One region of the Streptomyces sp. NPDC127114 genome, then DNA from elsewhere that is predicted to be linked to it. Evidence: riboswitches for the same ligand, from Rfam matches in the RefSeq annotation. Region 1 holds a riboswitch; the other holds the start of a gene.
What was found. Region 1 has a riboswitch for cobalamin ahead of cobN (cobaltochelatase subunit CobN). Riboswitches for the same ligand answer to the same signal wherever they lie in the genome.
Positions count from the first base shown of each region.

Region 2: linked by a shared signal. The riboswitch ahead of ACFVGS_RS12470 (ABC transporter substrate-binding protein) and the one ahead of cobN (cobaltochelatase subunit CobN) in region 1 are both predicted to bind cobalamin.

Region 1 is NZ_JBHXTJ010000003.1:298,185-302,321, reverse strand. It holds gene ACFVGS_RS05245 (precorrin-8X methylmutase) at 1-451, opposite strand, end outside; gene ACFVGS_RS05240 (cobalamin biosynthesis protein CobG) at 448-1,665, opposite strand; cobalamin riboswitch at 2,362-2,499, shown strand; gene cobN (cobaltochelatase subunit CobN) at 2,540-4,137, shown strand, end outside.
Region 2 is NZ_JBHXTJ010000009.1:121,745-125,881, reverse strand. It holds gene ACFVGS_RS12480 (amino acid permease) at 83-1,519, shown strand; gene ACFVGS_RS12475 (Mov34/MPN/PAD-1 family protein) at 1,605-2,030, shown strand; cobalamin riboswitch at 2,008-2,178, shown strand; gene ACFVGS_RS12470 (ABC transporter substrate-binding protein) at 2,217-3,188, shown strand; gene ACFVGS_RS12465 (FecCD family ABC transporter permease) at 3,185-4,137, shown strand, end outside.

The DNA of each region.
Region 1 (4,137 bases):
CCAGGAGGTGGAAGAGCGCCGTCGGCGCGTTGCCGACGGCGACGACCGAGCCCTCCAGGCGGTCCCGCCACAGCTCCATCGCGGCGGCCGAGCGGGTGGTGCCCAGCTCGGCGGCGAGCGCGGGCACGGCCGGGTCGGACAGCGTGCACAGCACGTCGTTGTCGGCGGGCAGCCGCTTGCGGGTGACGCCGCTCGCGACCATCTGCGCGTCGCACAGGATCGGCGCGCCGGCGCGCAGGGCGGAGCGGGCGGCGGAGACGACACCGGGGGAGTACGCGAGGTCCCGGACGAGGTCGGTCATGCCGCACGCGTGGATCATCCGCACGGCGACGGTGGCGACGTCGTCGGGCAGGTCCGCGAGGTCCGCCTCGGCGCGGATCGTGGCAAAGGACCGGCGGTAGATCTCCGCGCCGTCCTTCTCGTACTCGAACATCCTGTTGCTCTCGCTCATCTCGTCGTGCGGGCCGTGGCCACGGCTTCGGGCAGGGAGGTACGGGGGGTGGCGGCGCCGTCCACCAGGTAGTCGCCGTCGCGGGTGGCGAGGACGTCCACCCACGTGCCGTGCGGGTGCCCGCAGCGCCGCTCGCACCCGGAGAAGTGCACGGGCAGCCCTCCCGCGGGCGCGCGCGCCGCCTCCGCCCGCACGTCCGCGAGGGACTTGGCGCAACCGGGCCGTCCGGTACAGGCGGTGACACCGGCGCCGGGGGCGTCGGGGCCGGCGATGAGCCCGTACGCCGCCAGCTCGGGGAGCCGGACGGGATCGGTCCGCACGACCACCCCGCGCCAGGGCGTGAACCGCACCTCGTCGGCGGGCAGCAGGCCCCGCAGCTGAGCGGCGGTCAGCCGGCCGAGCGGCGCGAGCACGTAGACGGCGTCCGCACCGAGCGGCCCCGGCGTGAGCGGGGCGCTGTGCGACGGCGAGATGCCGTGCGGGGGCGGGGCGCCGTGTGCGAGCGGAGTGCCGTGGGGCGGCCGGGTGCCGTGCGGCGGCGTCGAGTCCGCCGCGGGCTCGGCCGCGATCCCGGCCCGCGCCAGGGCCCCGGCCAGGTCGGGTACGTGCCCCTCGGGCAGCTCCCGCACCCGCCAGGCACCGTTCCCGGCGTCCGCGGCGGCCCGCAGAAACGCGTCGGCGGCGGCGAGCGCGGCGCGCGGCGCGTCGGCGCGGGAGACGCGGAAGGCCTGACCGCCGAGGCGGACCAGGGCGTGACCGGTAGCCCCGCCGGCCCCGCGGGGCTCGCCCGCGGCCGGCGGGTCCGCCGGGGGCCGGGGCCCCCTCCCGCCGTCGTCCGCTGCGACCAAGGTCACATCGCCGCCGAGCCCGGCGACGTCACCGCGCCCGTCGTCGAGGACGAACAGGAACCGTCCCGAAAGGGCAGCGGCCCACGCCTCGCCGCACAGCAGCGCGTCCAGCTCGCGCACCCACAACTGGGCGTCCGCGTAACCGAGTCCGTCGAGCCCGGCGGCCGGCGAGGCGACGATGTTGCGCACTCGCTCGTGGGTGGGCGAGGGCAGGAGCCCGCCCCGCTCCAGAAGGGCGGCGAGCTCGCCGCCGCACCCGTCCCGCAGGCCCCGCAGCTCGGCGTTCCCCCGCGAGGTGATGCTGATCCCGCCGTCACCCAGGCGCTCGGCCGCGTCGGCCAGGAGCTCGACCTGACGGTCGGTCAACCGACCTCCGGGGAGGCGGAGTCGGGCGAGGAACCCGTCATCGGCGCGGTGCAGACGCAGCGCTCCCGGGCATGCGTCACCACGGTCCCGTATGAGCGGTTCGTCCCGCCGGGACGAGGCGTGAGGGGTGGCCGGCATGGCGGCGAGCATACCCACGGGCGGAACGCCCGCCCGGCTGCCGTGAACGACGGCACAGTCGGGAACGGGCCGGGCCCGGGACGGGCCTGCTGAGGAGGGGCCCGGTCCGCGACGGGCCTCGTGGGAGGGGCCTGGTCCGCGACGGGCCTCGTCGGGAGGGGCCTGGTCTGCGACGCGCCTCGTGGGAGGGGCCTGGTCCGCGACGGGCCTCGTGGGAGGGGCCCGGTCTGCGACGCGCCTCGTCGGGAGGGGCCTGGTCTGCGACGGGCCCGGTCCGCGACGTGCCTGGTCCGCGACGGGCCTCGTCGGGAGGGGCCCGGTCCGCGACGGGCCTGGTCCGCGACGTGGCCGGTCCGCGACGGGCAGCGCTGAGCCCCGGTCCGCGACGTGGCCGGTCCGCGACGTGGCCGGTCCGCGACGGGCAGCGCTGAGCCCCGGCCCACGACGTGCCCCGTCCGCGACGCCGCGGCCCGCGGGCGCGGCCCGCGTCGCGCGAGCACCGCCCGGTGTGACCCGGCCGACGTCCGGTCCCCGCCCGTGCCCGGGCACGCACGATCTAGGATGCAGACCGGCATGGGGTCCCAGGGCCCCGGGGAGGAAGCCCGGTGAGAATCCGGCGCGGTCCCGCCACTGTGAGCCGGCTCCGGGTGTCCGGGTGGCCGGTGAGTCAGGAACTCCCGCCGTCCATACGACCACCCGGGGCGCGGACAACCCCGAGGAAGGGCCTGAGCTCGCCATGCTCCTGCTGCTGTCGCACTCCGACACCGACCTGCTCAGCGCCCGCGCGGCGAACGCCGCCGCCGCGGCCGGGGACACCGAGAACCCGGTGGAGTGGCGTTTCGCCAACCCCGCCCGGCTGCCCCGGCACGACCTCCCCGCCCTCCTCGACGGCGCCGAGCTCGTCGTCGTCCGCCTCCTCGGCGGCGTGCGCTCCTGGCAGGAGGGCCTGGACGAGGTCCTCGCCACCGGGAAGCCCGTCGTCGTGCTCAGCGGCGAACAGGCGCCGGACGCCCAGCTGATGGGCTCCTCCACGGTCCCGGTGGGCGTCGCCACCGAGGCCCACGCCTACCTGGCGCACGGCGGCCCGGCCAACCTCGGCCAGCTCGCCCGCTTCCTCTCCGACACGGTCCTCCTCACCGGCCACGGCTTCGAGGCCCCGGCGCCCGCCCCGACCTGGGGCCCGCTCGACCGGACCCCGAAGAGCACCGAGGGCCCCACGGTCGCCGTGCTCTACTACCGCGCCCACCACATGAGCGGCAACACCGCCTTCGTCGGCGCCCTCTGCGACGCGATCGAGGAGGCCGGCGGCCAGGCCAAGGCCCTGTACGTGGCGTCCCTGCGCGCTCCCGAGCCGGAGCTCGTCGACACCCTCCGCGCCGCCGACGCGATCGTCACCACCGTGCTCGCCGCGGGCGGCACCACTCCGGCCGACGCGCAGGCCGGCGGCGACGAGGAGGCCTGGGACGCGGGCGCGCTCGCCGCGCTCGACGTGCCGGTGCTGCAGGCCCTGTGCCTGACCGGATCCAGGTCGGCGTGGGAGGAGAACGACGAGGGCCTGTCGCCGCTGGACGCCGCCAGCCAGGTCGCGGTGCCCGAGTTCGACGGCCGGCTCATCACCGTCCCGTTCTCCTTCAAGGAGATCGACGAGGACGGCCTCCCGGCGTACGTGGCCGACGCCGAGCGCGCCGCCCGCGTCGCCGGCATCGCCGTACGCCACGCCCGCCTCCGGCACATCCCGAACGCCGAGAAGAAGCTGGCGCTCGTCCTCTCCGCGTACCCCACCAAGCACTCCCGCATCGGCAACGCGGTCGGCCTCGACACCCCCGCCTCCGCCGTCGCGCTCCTGAAGCGCCTCATCGCCGAGGGCTACGACTTCGGCCCGGTGGAGGACATCCCGGGCCTCGTCTCCGGCGACGGCGACGAGCTGATCTACGCCCTGATCGAGGCAGGCGGCCACGACCAGGACTGGCTCACCGAGGAGCAGCTGGCCCGCAACCCGGTCCGCATCCCGGCCGCCGACTACAAGCGCTGGTACGCCGAGCTGCCGCAGGAGCTGCGCGAGCAGGTCGAGGAGCACTGGGGCCCGGCGCCGGGCGAGATGTTCCTTGACCGCTCCCGCGTGGGCCGGGGCGGCGACCCCGAGGGCGACATCGTGCTCGGCGCGCTGCGCTGCGGGAACCTGCTCGTCCTCATCCAGCCGCCGCGCGGCTTCGGCGAGAACCCGATCGCGATCTACCACGACCCGGACCTGCCGCCGTCGCACCACTACCTGGCCGCCTACCGCTGGATCGCCGCCCGCGCCGAGGACGGCGGCTTCGGCGCCGACGCCATGGT
Region 2 (4,137 bases), on a different contig from region 1:
TCCGGGGGGATCAGGACCTGATCCGCAGCACGAACGGCCCAGCGGCCGGTGCGCGGACCAGCATGGAGAAAGGCGCACCACCATGACCTCAGTGCAGGTCGACAAGCAGCACGACGGCAATGAGGCCGCGGACACCGCAGCCGGCGAGGGCTATCACCGGGCACTCGGCGCACGTCAGATCCAGATGATCGCGATCGGCGGCGCCATCGGCACCGGCCTGTTCCTGGGCGCGGGCAAGGGCATCTCCATCGCGGGACCGAGCCTGATCCTCGCGTACGCCATCGCGGGCATCGTCATCTTCTTCATCATGCGGGCGCTCGGCGAGCTCCTCATGTACCGCCCCGTGTCGGGCTCCTTCTCGGAGTACGCGCGGGAGTTCATCGGCCCCTTCGCGGGCTTCGTGACCGGCTGGACCTACTGGCTCTTCTGGGTCGTCACCGGCATCACCGAGGTCACCGCCGCGGCCACCTACATGACGTACTGGTGGGACATCCCGCAGTGGATCTCCGCCCTCGTCTTCACCGTGATCCTCTACGGCGCCAACCTGATCTCCGTGAAGCTCTTCGGTGAGCTGGAGTTCTGGTTCTCCATGGTCAAGGTCACCGCCATCGTCGGCATGATCCTGATCTGCGCCGGCATCCTCACCCTCGGCTTCTCCGACGCCGGCGACACCGCCTCGATCACCCACCTGTGGGACCTCGGCGGCTTCTTCGCCGGGGAGAACGGCATCGGCTCGACCCTCATGACCCTCCAGATGGTCATGTTCGCCTTCCTCGCCGTCGAGCTGGTCGGCGTCACCGCGGGCGAGTCCAAGGACCCGAAGACCGTCCTGCCCAAGGCCATCAACACCGTGCCGTGGCGCATCGCCGTCTTCTACGTCGGCGCGCTGATCATGATCCTGTCGGTCGTCCCGTGGACCGAGTTCAAGCCGGGCGTCTCGCCGTTCGTCGCCGCCTTCGAGAAGATGGGCCTCGGCATCGGTGCGGCCGTCGTCAACTTCGTCGTCCTGACGGCCGCGCTCTCGTCCTGCAACTCCGGCATGTACTCCACCGGCCGCATGCTGCGCGACCTCGCGCTCAACGGCCAGGGACCGAAGTTCTTCACGAAGCTGACGAAGAGCGGCACCCCGCTCGTCGGCACCACCTTCTCGGCCGCGCTGATGATGGTGGGCGTCTGGATCAACTACCAGTGGCCCGGCGACGCGTTCAACTACGTCGTCTCCTTCGCCACCATCTCCGGCATGTGGGCCTGGATCATGATCCTGGCCTGCCACGTCCGCTACCGCCTCAAGGCCGACCGCGGCGAGCTGCCCGAGTCCTCCTTCAAGGCGCCCGGCGGCATCTGGCCCAGCCTCTTCGCCCTCGCCTTCATCGGCATGGTCATCGTCATGATGGGCATCGACGAGGGTGCGCGCGTCTCGCTGTACTGCGCGCCGCTGTGGGGCCTGCTCCTCGGCGTCGCCTACCTGGTCCTCAAGGCCCGCAACCCCGAGGGCGCCGCCTTCGCCAAGCGGTCGTAACGCCTCCGACCTGCAAGGTCTCAGCATCCGGGCCGTCTCGTATCGAACCTCGATACGAGGCGGCCCGTCTGCTTATCCTGTCGGCATGCTGACCCTCACCCGAGCCCTGTACGACCAGATCGTGGAACACTCCCGCGCGGACCACCCCGACGAGGCCTGCGGCGTGGTCGCGGGGCCGGTCGGCACGGGCCGCCCCGAGCGCTTCATCCCCATGCTGAACGCGGCGCGCTCGCCCACCTTCTACGAGTTCGACTCCGGCGACCTGCTGAAGCTCTACCGCGAGATGGACGACCGGGACGAGGAGCCCGTGATCATCTACCACTCGCACACGGCGACCGAGGCCTACCCGTCCCGGACGGACATCTCCTACGCCAACGAGCCGCAGGCGCACTACGTCCTCGTCTCCACGGCCGACACCGACGGCGCCGGCCCCTTCCAGTTCCGCTCGTACACGATCGTCGACGGCGTCGTGGAGGAGGAAGAGGTCAAGATCGTCGAGGCCTACGAGTAGTCTGAGCCCGACCTTTCAGGGCGGCAGGACCCAGGAAGCCGGTGCGAGTCCGGCGCGGTCCCGCCACTGTGACCGCCCCCGAGGTCTGTCCGCCGGACAGGCCCTCCGGGGCGCGAGCCAGGAACTGACCTGCCGCCTTCTCACCACCGATCGGGGACGTGGAAATCCCCGGAGGAGGCCAACGCCGTGACCTGGCGCCGCCCGCTGCTGCCCGCGCTCGCCCTCGTACCCCTGCTCGCCGCCTGCTCCGCACCGGCGCCCGGGACCACACCCACCGGCAAGGCCGCGCCGGGCTTCCCGTACACCGTCACCAACTGCGGGGTGACCACCACCTACCAGGCCCCGCCGAAGCGCGCGGTGACCATGAACCAGCACGTCACCGAGGTCATGCTCGCCCTCGGCCTGGAGAAGTCACTGGCCGGCACCGCCTACCTCGACGACGCGGTCCTGCCCGCGTACAAGAAGGCCTACGACTCAGTCCCGGTCCTCGCCGAGGAGTACCCCTCCAAGGAGGCGCTGCTCGCCGCGAACCCGGACTTCGTGTACGGCGGTTACGCCTCCGCCTTCGACGCCAAGGCCGGCCGCGGCCGCGACGACCTGAAGCGCTCCGGCATCGAGTCCCGGCTCAACACCGAGTACTGCCCCTCCGGCGCCACCTCCTTCGACGACCTCTACCGCGAGGTCCGCGAGGTCGGCCGCACCTTCGGCGTCGCCGACCGCGCCGAGAAGTGGAACCGCGAGGCCCGCGCCGCCCTCACCGCCACCGAGCAGCGCCTCAAGGGCGCCCCGCCGGTGTCCGTCTTCGTCTACGACAGCGGCGACAAGACCGCGTTCACCGCCGGCGGCAAGGGCATCGGCAACGAGCTGATCACCCGGGCCGGCGGCCGCAACGTCTTCGCCGACCTCGACAAGACCTTCGGCGACGCCACCTGGGAGCAGGTCGTCGCCCGCAGGCCCGAGGTCGTCGTCATCTACGACTACGGCACCACCACCGTCGAGCAGAAGAAGCGACGCCTCCTCGACGACCCCGCCCTGCGCGAGGTCCCCGCGATCAGGAACCGCCGCTTCGCCGTGCTGCCGCTCTCCGACACCGTGCTCGGCGTCCGGGCGCCCGCCGCCGTCGGCAAGCTCGCCGCCCAGCTCCACCCCGGCCGGTGAAGCGGTACGCGACCGTGGTCGCCGGACTGCTCCTGGCGCTCGCGGCGGCCGTCGTGGCCTCGCTGGCGCTCGGGTCCGTCCGCGTCCCGCCCGGCCAGGTGCTCGACGCCCTGACCGGCCGGGCCGGGCCCTCGCCGTACCGGACGATCGTGCTCGACCTCCGGCTGCCCCGGGTGCTGCTCGGCGCGGTCGTCGGCGCCGGGCTCGCCGTCGTCGGCACCGTCCTGCAGGCCCTGGTCCGCAACCGGCTCGCCGACCCGTTCCTGCTCGGGATCTCCTCCGGGGCCTCCGCCGGAGCCGTCGCCGTGATCGTCCTCGGCGTCGGCGGCGGGATCACCACCAGCGTCGCGCTGCCCGCCGGTGCCTTCGCGGGCGCGCTGCTCGCCCTCGTCCTCGTCTACGGCCTGGCCCGGCGCGGCGGCACCATGACCGGGCCGCGGCTCGTCCTGGCCGGCGTGGCCGTCTCGTACATCCTCTCCGCGCTGACCACCCTGCTCCTGGTCGTCGCCGGCCGGCCCGAACAGTTCCAGGAGGCGCTGTTCTGGTCCCTCGGCGGCCTCGGCAGCGCCCGCTGGGACAGCCTGGTGCTGCCCGCGGCCGTCCTCGCCGCCGGCATCGGCGCGCTCCTCACCCTCGCCCGGCCGCTCGACCTGCTGCTCGTCGGCGAGGAGGGCGCGACCGTCCTCGGCCTGGACACCGCGCGCTTCCGCGCCGCCGTCTTCGTCCTCGCCTCGCTGGTCACCGCCGTCCTCGTCGCGGCGAGCGGAGCCGTCGGCTTCGTCGGCCTGATGGTCCCGCACGCCGCCCGCGCGGTCGTCGGCGCCCCGCACCGCCGGCTGCTCCCGGTCGCCGCGCTCGGCGGGGCGGTCGCCCTGGTCCTCGCCGACCTGGCCGCCCGTACCGTCGCCGCGCCGCAGGACATCCCCGTCGGCGTCCTCACCGCACTCAC